2 regions of the Limosilactobacillus allomucosae genome follow, and region 1 is predicted to be linked to the other one. Evidence: riboswitches for the same ligand, from Rfam matches in the RefSeq annotation. Region 1 holds a riboswitch; the other holds the start of a gene.
What was found. Region 1 has a riboswitch for lysine ahead of ABC765_RS09770 (amino acid permease). Riboswitches for the same ligand answer to the same signal wherever they lie in the genome.

Region 1 (5,656 bases):
TAGGTTATTTTCAGTCAAAAGATAGCTCATCAGCGATAACAGCAGGATAATTGCGCCAGTCGACAGTGCCAGTGAGGTATGCAGCGACAACCGATGCTTTTTTCGATAAAGCAATAGATCACGCCAAACCAAAAAACCAAATGAGCCAGCAATAATCAAAACCGCCATAATAAACAAGACATAGGTATCATCAGCAAATGACGCCAGACTGTTGCCAAACAGATCAAAACCGGCATTGCAAAAAGCAGAGATCGAGTGAAAGATACTGTACCATAACCCCTTGATCAAACCAAACCGGCGGCCAAAATCAGGCCATAGCAGTAAAGCGCCTAAAGCTTGAATGATCAGTGACAGACCAACGATTAGATTTACAATAGTAATCTGTGCTGGCGACTGCAGGTTCAGTGATTCTTGGGCTAACAGACGTGCTGAAAGCCTGATCTTTTGACGTGCAAACAAAAACATCATGATTGCAAACGTCATAAAACCCAGTCCGCCAATCTCAATCAAAGCCGTAATTACCAGCTGACCAAACAAAGACCAATGAGTCGCCGTATCAACCAACGTCAGTCCAGTTACGCAGGTTGCACTGGTTGCGGTAAAAAATGCCGTCATAAATGATGGGTCCTCGCCAGGCTTGGTTGCAATCGGCAGCATTAAAAGCAGCGTACCGATTGCAATCACGATCAAGAACCCAAACGTCAAGGCTTTTGAGAATGAAAGGCGATAACGACCAAACGTGATCATTCTTATAGCTTCCTTTCCCGATAAAACTTCTAAGAACAACTATATCAGCGATCAAACGCAAAATAAATCAAAAAACGACTGTACCTCGTTTCAGGACAGCCGTTTGATAATAATGCGGATGAAGGGACTCGAACCCTTACATCATAAGATACAAGAACCTAAATCTTGCGCGTCTGCCAATTCCGCCACATCCGCAAGTAAAGCATAAAAAATGGAGGATACAGGGCTCGAACCTGTGACCCTCTGCTTGTAAGGCAGATGCTCTCCCAACTGAGCTAATCCTCCGTATCAGATATGAAAATCAATAATTTAATTATACATATCTGAATAAATTCTGTCAAGAACCCAACTACTTTAGGTTCAGTTCTGTCAGCTTATCATCAACCAGCCGCAAAACCTGATCAGCTGCATGGGGATCTTCGACAAAATCATATTTGTCTCCATCAATCAACATTTTAGGACTTTCATCATAGCTGGCATACCAGTCAACATAGCGCTGATTCAATTCGCGATAGTATTCATAAAGGCTCGGGTCATTTTCAATCTGTTCAAACGAACGGCCGCGTTTCTTGATTCGCTTCAGCATCGTTTCAAATGAGACCTGAATACTGATCAAAAGACTTGGTGCTTTAGTATGTGCCTGCTGAGGCAATTCTTCCATCATATTGCCCAAAAGCGAGGAATAGATGTCGGCTTCAGTCTGTGTAGCCCGCCCCAGATCGGCATTCAGCCGAAAAAGCAGGGCATCTTCAAAAATTGAGCGGTCTAAAACGTTCAAATCATTATTAAACGAGTTCTTGATCTCGGCCAAGCGCTTATTTAAAAAGTAGATCTGCAGCAAAAAGCCGTATTTCTTAGGATCTTGATAAAACAGCGGCAGGATTTCATTGTCATCAACTGATTCATAGAAAGCCTGACTGCCCAAATGATCAGCCAGCATCCGCGTTAAACTGGTTTTTCCCGCACCAATAGTTCCTGCTAGTACAATCATTGCTTTTCCCTCTTTTTTCCATTTTCTAAAAAGACACGAGCTATATTGTATCATCTTTGATCCGTCACCGTGAGTAAAATGTTTTTCATTTATCAGTCAACACTATAAAGTCTCAACCAATCAACGAGCCGTCCTTTTTATAAAATATTTTGCTGTTCAGCACTAAACAGCTTTTGGCTGATCGCATTTTTACAGCCTGCACCTTCATCAACATCATCAACGGCACTCACAATAAAATCCCCGCCAAAACCGGCGAGGATTTAATGATTATTCAGCTTCTTTTTCCGATTCAGGAACGAATGACTCACTGTTGTTGCTCCGTGACAGATCAACGTCCTTGAGTGGAATCAAGTGCGTCTTGTAGCGAACCTTATAGTAGATGAATAAAATCAAGAACAATGGTACGGCCATATAAGTAATAGCAATGTTTGACCAATCCATCTTGATAAAGGCATCAATGTTTTGACCACACATTACGACGACACACAAGATCAAGGCAAAGATTGGGCCAAACGGAAACAGCGTGGCATGATACTTCAATTCGCTGATCTGATGTCCTTGCGCAATAAAGGCCCGCCGGAAGCGCAGATGCGAAACGGCAATTCCTAGCCAGGCAATAAAGCCGCACAGACCAGAAGCCCCAATCAGGTAATTATATGCTTCAGGACCAATAAACTGTGTCAGGTAGGCCAAACATGAGACAACCATAGTGCCCAGCAGTGCATAGATCGGAATCCCGCGCTTGTTGACATAGCCAAAGATCTTCCAGGCATAGCCTTCCCGCGCTTGTGAGAACAGCATTCGCGTCGAGGCATACAGGCCAGAGTTGGCTGCTGAGATCACGGCCGTTAAGATAACCGCATTCATAACACTGGCTGCAGCCGCCATCCCAGCCCGCTTAAAGACGATCGTAAATGGACTCATCGTAATATTCTGTACGTCTGAGTTCAGCAGATTCTTGTTAGTGTACGGCAGGATACAGGCAATGACAAAGATTGCAAAAATATAGAACAGCAGGATGCGCCAAAAAGTTGAGTGAATAGCTTTGGAAACTGATTTTTCGGGCGTTGCTGCCTCACCAGCCGTAATCCCAATCAACTCAGTTCCCTGGAATGAGAATCCAGCAACTAAGAATACGCTTAAGATCCCAGACCAGCCGTGAACGAATGGCGCGTCCTTATAATGGAAGTTCTTCAAGCCAACTGGTCCTTGACCACCCATGATTCCAAAGATGATGCAGACCCCAACGACCAAAAAGATAATAACCGTTACGACCTTGATCAAAGACAGCCAGTATTCCGTTTCACCATATGAACGAACTGAAAGATAATTGATCAGAAAAATCGCAAGCAAAACAAACGTACTGAACAGCCAACTTGGAAAATGCGGCAGCCAATATTGGAATACCAGCCCCGCTGTCGTTACGTCAACCGGAATCGTAATGGCCCAGTTAAACCAATAATTCCAGCCCATCGCAAAGCCCAGTGCCGGATCAACAAACTTTGTCGAATAGGTGGCAAAAGAACCCGAAACTGGAATATAGGTGGCCATTTCACCCAGACTGGTCATCAAGAAATAGACCATGATCCCCATAATAGCATAAGCTGCCAAAGCACCACCTGGCCCGGCCGTTGAGATTGCCGAACCACTGGCAATAAACAGCCCCGTCCCAATCGTACCGCCAAGAGCTATCATTGACAGGTGGCGCGTTTTCAATGTCCGTTGAATATGACCTTCACTGCCTTCATGACTGTGTTCGCTCATGAAAAAATCCTCCTCAAATTTATTGGCGAGAAAGGCAAACAAAAAGAGCCGGCAAGCCAGGACTTCCCTGCTCGTCGACTCAACTTAACTTCGTAATTGTTGAATCAATCATGGAAGCGCCCCGCAGAAACTTCTGCGACAGTCCGTAATTTATTTAACTACGGCCCAACGCGCAAGGTCTTCAGTCGATACGCGTTTCGGCGAGCATCCCTTTCAGCCAGGCATTGATTCTGAAGCATCCAGCCTGGTCTACTGATGAGACTCGCACCTCTTCTCTTTTACACATTATTTGATTATAACTCACTTTTGATTTTAAGCAAGTTTTAATTTTCTACTTGATTTCCTTGCCATCAGCAGTAATATACTTCTCACCACGCGAGCTGCGCGATAAATCGGCTTCCTGCAGCGAAAGCAGGTGCGTCTTATAGCGGAACTTGTAGTAGCAGAACAGGATCAAGAAGATCGGCACTGCCATGTAGGTAATCAAGATGTTGTCCCAATCTAAGTGAATGAATGCTGGAATATTTTGACCAACAATCACAATCATACAGAAGATAAAAGCAAAAATCGGGCCAAATGGGAACATGGTCGCATGATACTTCAGCTCGCTCAGCTGATGTCCCTGTGCAACAAAGGCCCGCCGGAACCGGTAGTGAGCCATTGCAATCCCCAGCCAGGCAATAAAGCCAGACAGCCCGGATGCATCAATCAGGTAGTTATAGGCGTTGGCACTGACAAAATGCAGCAGGTAGATCGCCAGCGAGACGGCCATCGTCCCCAGCAGCGCATAGATTGGAATCCCCCGCTTATTAACATAGCCAAAGCCCCGCCAGGCATAACCTTCCCGTGCTTGCGAGAACAACATCCGCGTTGAGGCATAAAGTCCTGAGTTGGCTGAAGAGATCACGGCCGTCAAGATAACCGCATTCATCACGCTGGCTGCCGCTGCCAGGCCGGCCCGCTTAAAGACAATCGTAAATGGCGACATCGCCACGTCTTGAACGTTGCTGCTCAAAAGGTTTTTGTCGGTATATGGCAAAATGCAGGCCATGACAAAAATTGAAAGAATGTAGAACAGCAAGATCCGCCAGAAGGTTGAGTGAATGGCCTTCGGAACGGATTTTTCCGGCGTGGCGGATTCACCAGCCGTAATACCGACCAGCTCAGTACCCTGAAATGACATCCCTGCTACCAAGAACACGGTCAGAATGCTGGGAAAGCCGCCAACGAACGGCGCTTTTTTGTAATGGAAGTTTTTTAAGCCGATCGGTCCTTGACCACCCATAATTCCAAAAATGATCATAAAACCAACGATCAAGAAGACAATGATCGTTACGACTTTAATGATTGACAGCCAGTATTCAGTCTCACCATATGAGCGCACTGACAGATAATTGATCAAAAAGATCACCAGCAAAACAAAGCCGCTAAAAATCCATTCAGGAAACTGGGGCCACCAGAATTGAATGATAACTCCAGAGGTAACCGCGTCAACGGCAATCGTAATCACCCAGTTCAGCCAGTAGTTCCAGCCCATGGCAAAACCTAATGCCGGGTCAACAAACTTAGTACAGTAGGTAGCAAACGATCCCGTCAATGGAATATAGGTTGCCATCTCACCCAGACTAGTCATCAAAAAGTAAACCATGATTCCCATCATGCTGTAGGCGACCAAAGCCCCACCAGGCCCAGCCGTTGAGATTGCCGAACCACTGGCAATCATCATCCCGGTACCGATCGATCCGCCCAAAGCAATCATCGACAGGTGCCGCGTCTGCAGCGTCCGTTTCATATGGCCGGAATTACCAGTTATCGTCTGACCTTCCGTACCACCATTCTTTGCCTCTCCACTCATCGTAAATGGATTCCTCCTCTATGACAATTTCGAGCGCCAGTTATACATTTCTCATGGATAAAGTATAAGGTGTGCATACTTAATATGATTAAACATTTTAGCGCAATTTCAGCAAAAAAGCCATATCAATTGGACTATCTGCCCAAATTGGCTTATCTGCGACAACGAAAAAGATTATACAATAAAATAAATATTTAAACAAGTTTATGCATGTAATTATAAAGCTTTAACCATTTTCAAATAACCGTTTTCATTACCGATCTGATCAAATTTAAACTTTTTCAATAAAGATCTGGAAC
Region 2 (5,656 bases), 1.2 Mb from region 1:
GAAGGCTGCTACATAGTCAATGGCGGCTCCGGTAGCCATTTTAGCGCTGGCTGGGACCTGCCATTTAACGATATGCGAGAATGGTACGGTCTTTAAAACGACTACCGATTCCCAGATGACAAAGATCAAAACCAAGATGATCCCCAAGCGCTCAATCATCTGAACGGAACGCGAGCCGCTGGCGATACTGATGATATGTAAAATGCTCATTACCACGATCCCGGCAACGATCCCTTTCCAACCGCCTGGCTTACCCCAGACTGGCCAGCCAAGCAGATCGTTTAAAAGCAGACTGACGGATTGGGCCGCGATAAACGTATTGACGGCCGTCCAGCCAATAAACTGCGTCAGGTTGACCAAAGATGGCAGATAGCTGCCGCGAACCCCGAACGATGCCCGGCTGACGGCCATGGTCGAGACACCGGTCTGATAACCGATGTAGCCAATCAGACTCAAGAAGACGTAAGAAAGTGCCGATGACAGAACCAGTACGTTCATAGCGACTGAAAAACCGCAAGCTGCCAAAACCCCGCCGACAAACCAGGTGCCGTTGTTGGCATTGGCGCCAACCCAGGTCGCAAACATATCCCAGGTTGAGGTCTTGCGTTGATGCATCGCGATGCTGGTGATCTGATCATTGTCGTTTTGCATGGTGTTACCCCCAAAGAAAAAATCGTCACTGGCCAAGTGAGACCAGTGACGATGCAAATAATGTCCTCCCTAAAAAGGGCGAAGATTTTATTTTAACGAACATCCTTGGAGGCCTCACGGGACCAGATTAAAGGTTGAATAATAATTGATAAACTAAGTGTAAACAATATTAATGTTCGTTGTCAATGCTTATTTTCCAATTTGCAGATCATTAACGTGCGGTAAATCTGCAACAAACTTTTCATAAGCCGTCTCCTCGCCGGTTGCGCGGGTTTGAGCATCGGCAAAGCTTGCTTGATGCAGCTCGGCTTCATCAACCGTAACGTGATGCGTGAAGGTGGCGTTGCCGACCAGTTCAATCCAATAGTGGTCAGCTTGGTGGTGGACGATGGTCTTGACCATGCCGCCAGGGTTATAGATGGTCATCGGCACGTCGAAATGCGCCAGCTCGGGATGCGTCAGCGCAAAGGCCAATGAGGTTGCTGACATCCCGGTTCCGCAGGCATTAGTGAAACCGACGCCACGTTCAAACGTCCGGACAAACAGCTCATTTTCGTTCAGAATCTGGGCAAAGTTCACGTTGACGCCATCAGGAAAATATGGGTTTTGACCATTCAGTCGTTCACCCAAGACGCCCAAGACGTTATCCGCCAATTCAGCCGCTGAGACAAAACTGATCAGATGCGGATTGGGAACCGCAATGCTGGTAAAACGCAGGCCAGGAATAAACTCAGGAACCAGCGTGTCAAGCAGCCGTTCATGACCAAGATTGTCAAACGGCAAGGCTTCTTTGTTAAAGCGGACGGGTGAGATCTCAACGGCAAAGGCAGGGACGCCAGGGGCAAAATCTGGCTGGCGCCGAACAAGCAGGTTGGCATCGCGCGTATCCACCTGGAACTCGTCTTGATCAAATTTTTCAGCCAGATAGCGGGCCACGGTACGCAGCCCATTGCCGCACATGGATGCCTCGCTGCCATCGGCGTTGATTACGCGCATTTGAGCCAGGGCCCCAGCTTTGGTTGGCTGGTTGACGACTAAAATGCCATCCGCGCCGCCTAAAAGCCCAGTCTGTGGATTGGTGATTTTAGGAGCAAGCGCCTGCAGCTCAGCGTCGGTAAGCGGCTTATCCAGGGTTGTCTGATCCAGGATAAAGAATTGGTTTTGCGATCCATGAACCTTTAGTAGTTCCGTCATAAAATTACCTCTTTGTCTGATTAGTTTGCGAAGAATTGATGATAGATGACCTGTACGGCTTTATCGGCATCTGCCCGCTTGGTACCCAGCATGATTGAGATCTGTGAGGCCCCTTGGTTGATCATCTGCAGCGAGATGTGAGCATCGGCTAATGGCTGCAGAATGCCGGCAGCAGCACCAACGCGATCACGCATTCCTTCACCGACGATCATGGTAATGGAGTAGTCGTCAATCCATTCCAGGCGATCGGGATTGATCTTATTTTGAATCTCATCGCACAAAACGTCAATCAATTGATCATTCAAAAACTTTTTGTCAAAGATAATCGAAATGTCATCGATCCCAGATGGCATATGCTCATAAGGAACGTTGTGCTTTTCCAGAATATCCAGAATGCGCAGGGTGAAGCCGGCTTCTTTATTTAAGAGATACTTGTGCAGATAGAGTGCCGAAAAATGCTTGCCTGAAGCGACACCAGTGATGATGTTTTCCGGCTTGAAGCCTTTTTCGGGAACGATCATGGTACCAGGCTTTTCTGGAGCATGCGTGTTTTTGACGTTGATGGGAATCTGCCCTTGAATAGCAGGAATCAATGCCTCATCGTGGAAAACCGAAAAGCCGGCGTAGGAAAGCTCGCGCATCTCACGGTAGGTCATCGTGCGGATTGGCTCAGGATCGTCGACTACGTTTGGATTGGCCGAGAAGATCGCATCCACATCGGTAAAGTTTTCGTACAGCCGTGCGTGAAAGCCTCGGGCCAGGATCGCGCCGGTAATGTCAGAGCCGCCCCGTGAGAACGTCGCGATATGACCAGAAGGCGTGATGCCAAAAAATCCTGGAAAGACCAGCCGATCATAGACCTCATACTTGAAGCCGGCCAGATTGCGGTAGGTTTCTGGATTGACGATTGCGTCGTTGGGTGCCCCTGTAACCATGATGCCGGCTTCAGTTGGATCAACGAACCGTGCCTTGATGCCCAGATGGTTCATAATCATTGCGATCAGCCGAGCATTAAGCCGCTCACCGTGGGCCTTGAAAGCGGCCAGCAGATATTCATCGTTGGGGTAGTCTTTTTTAGGCAGGTCAACCAGCAGTTCCTTGATGATCTTGATTTTTTCATCCGGCAGATCAAAAAAGTGACCGATCGTTTCGTAGCGTTCAAAGATTTCTTGAACCGTCTTGGCGGTATCTTCGCCGTTGATCGTTTCATTGGCATAGCGGATCAAAAGGTCGGTTACCTTGATATCGCCGTCGTGTCGTTTACCAGGAGCCGAAACCACAACGATTTGACGAGCTGGGTCAGCCGTGATGATGTTCAATGCCTGTTTAACGGCAGCCCCCGTAGCTAATGAGGTACCACCGAACTTTACAACTTTCATAATTACAGACTCCTTTGTGCGTTGAAAATAATAAAGAACGCAAATTAATTTAATAGGATTCTAACATTTATTGGCATCCTTGCAAGTCTGCTTTTTTGAAATTCAATAGCATAAACGTTTTACAAATCATAGTAGAAAAAATAAATGAGAAAAATTATCAGAATTGACTTGACGATTATTAAACTTAATTATAGACTAACTATTAAATCGAAGAGGCGCAGTCAACATTAGTACCGTATGTTAGTCGCAGACCAGACAATGATCATACGGGAAAGGGGCGATTGCCGAAGCTTTCAGACCGGGTCGCGGCTTGATTGCTGGGGCGTGGCTGAACAAGTCACGGACTGTCGCGGAGAAAAACTTCGCGGAGCGCTATCGACCAATCAGATTAAATTTGACAACAGCCGCAGTGGGTGGCTTTTTGAAAATGGGATCCGTTGTTTGTGCGCGCACGAACAATGGATTTTTTCTTAGCGTTTTCCCCGTCAGAACAACGGAGGTTTTGGATTATGAATTCTCAGATTGCACCGGATCAGATCAACGCAGCGGGTCATTTGACCATTGGCGGCGTTGACTCGCTCGAACTTGCCAAGGAATACGGCACGCCGCTGGTAGTCTACGATGTGGCCCAGATTCGCCGCCAGATTCGGGCTTTTAAAAAGGTGTTTGAGCAGCGCCAGGTTGACTACGCGGTCAGCTATGCCAGCAAGGCGTTTGCCGCGATTGCCATGTATCAGGTCGTAGCTCATGAAGGCGGTCATGTCGATGTGGTTTCGGCCGGTGAGCTCTACACGGCAATTAAAGCCGACTTCCCAATGGAAAACGTATCTTTTCACGGCAACAACAAATCACGGGCTGAACTAGAGATGGCCGTTGATCATCACGTGGGCATGATCGTAGTCGACAACTTCCATGAAATTGAACTGCTTAATGATGTCTTGGCCAGCCGTGATCAGTCAATCGACGTGATGATGCGGATCACACCAGGGATTTCCGCACATACCAACAAGTACATTCAAACTGGTCAGGTTGACAGCAAGTTCGGCTTTGATCTGCAGTCCGGCCAGGCTGACTTGGCACTGCAAAAGATTCTGGCCAGTCCACGAATGCACATGAAAGGACTGCATGCTCATATCGGCTCGCAGATCTTTGAATTGAATGGCTTTCAGATGGCGGCTGCTAAATTGGTTGAGATTGCCGCACACTGGCGCGACGAGTTTGACTATGAGCCAGAAATCGTCAATGTCGGTGGCGGCTTCGGGATTCGCTACGTCAGCGCTGATCATCCATTGAAGCCAGAAGATTTTGTGGCAGCGATCATCGAAACTATTAAGGAAGAAACGCAAAAGCTGAACCTGAAGATGCCGGCTGTCTGGATCGAACCAGGTCGCTCAATCGCTGGTCCCGCCGGCTATAACCTTTATACGGTGGGCTCGCGTAAAGACGTTCCCGGCTTGATGCCATATGTCATGATCGATGGCGGGATGGGCGACAACATTCGGCCAGCGCTTTATGAAGCGGAATACGAAACGGTGCTGGCTGCCGATCCGCAGGCAGAAAACGTGGAAACGGTGCGGCTGGCCGGTAAGTACTGTGAATCAGGCGATATTCTCAGTCAGCATCAGCCACTGCCAAAAACCAAGCCGGGCGACGTTTTGGCAATGCTGGACACTGGAGCCTATGGATATGCAATGGCCTCCAACTATAACCGCAACCCGCGGCCAGCGGTAGTCTTTGCCGAAAATGGTCAGGCTCAGCTGGTAATTGAACGCGAATCGCTTGATGATCTGGTTCATCTTGATCGTTCCTACTCTCAAGCCTAAGACGTTTTAAAATTTGGATATTAATAATAGTAGAAAAAGATTGGAGTTAATCAAAATGGCACAATTAGACGCACAAAGCATTATCAACTACATCGGCAATGCACCTAAGAAGACGCCCGTAAAGGTATTTGTCAAGGGTGATCTGGCTGCCGTAGACGTTCCGGAATCAATTCAAAGCTTTTTAGAAGCACGTACCGGCGTTTTGTTTGGCGACTGGGCCGACGTTAAGCCATTCTTGACTGCCAATGCTGCGCAGATTGAAGACTATCGCGTGGAAAACGATGCCCGCAACTCAGCTGTGCCGCTGCTGGATCTGAAGGGAATCAACGCGCGGATCGAACCTGGCGCCTTGATCCGGGATCAGGTTTTGATTGGCGACAATGCCGTTATCATGATGGGGGCAATCATCAACATTGGTGCAGAAATCGGTGCCGACTCCATGATTGACATGGGCGCGGTGCTGGGCGGCCGGGCAATCGTCGGCAAGCACTGCCACGTCGGCGCGGGCGCGGTCTTGGCCGGCGTAATTGAACCAGCATCGGCTGAACCAGTTCGGATCGATGACAACGTTTTGATTGGTGCCAATGCCGTAGTAATTGAAGGCGTGCA

Region 2: it holds a riboswitch for lysine, as region 1 does, so the genes downstream of both, lysA (diaminopimelate decarboxylase) here and ABC765_RS09770 (amino acid permease) in region 1, are expected to answer to the same signal.

What each region holds. Positions count from the first base shown of each region.
Region 1 is NZ_CP154878.1:2,079,284-2,084,939, forward strand. It holds gene ABC765_RS09750 (TrkH family potassium uptake protein) at 1-747, opposite strand, end outside; tRNA gene ABC765_RS09755 (tRNA-Leu) at 861-942, opposite strand; tRNA gene ABC765_RS09760 (tRNA-Val) at 960-1,032, opposite strand; gene ABC765_RS09765 (deoxynucleoside kinase) at 1,097-1,738, opposite strand; gene ABC765_RS09770 (amino acid permease) at 2,006-3,502, opposite strand; lysine riboswitch at 3,609-3,783, opposite strand; gene ABC765_RS09775 (amino acid permease) at 3,834-5,357, opposite strand; gene ABC765_RS09780 (GNAT family N-acetyltransferase) at 5,574-5,656, opposite strand, start outside.
Region 2 is NZ_CP154878.1:888,144-893,799, forward strand. It holds gene ABC765_RS04275 (cytosine permease) at 1-651, opposite strand, end outside; gene dapF (diaminopimelate epimerase) at 841-1,845, opposite strand; gene ABC765_RS04285 (aspartate kinase) at 1,866-3,224, opposite strand; lysine riboswitch at 3,427-3,608, shown strand; gene lysA (diaminopimelate decarboxylase) at 3,734-5,047, shown strand; gene dapD (2,3,4,5-tetrahydropyridine-2,6-dicarboxylate N-acetyltransferase) at 5,103-5,656, shown strand, end outside.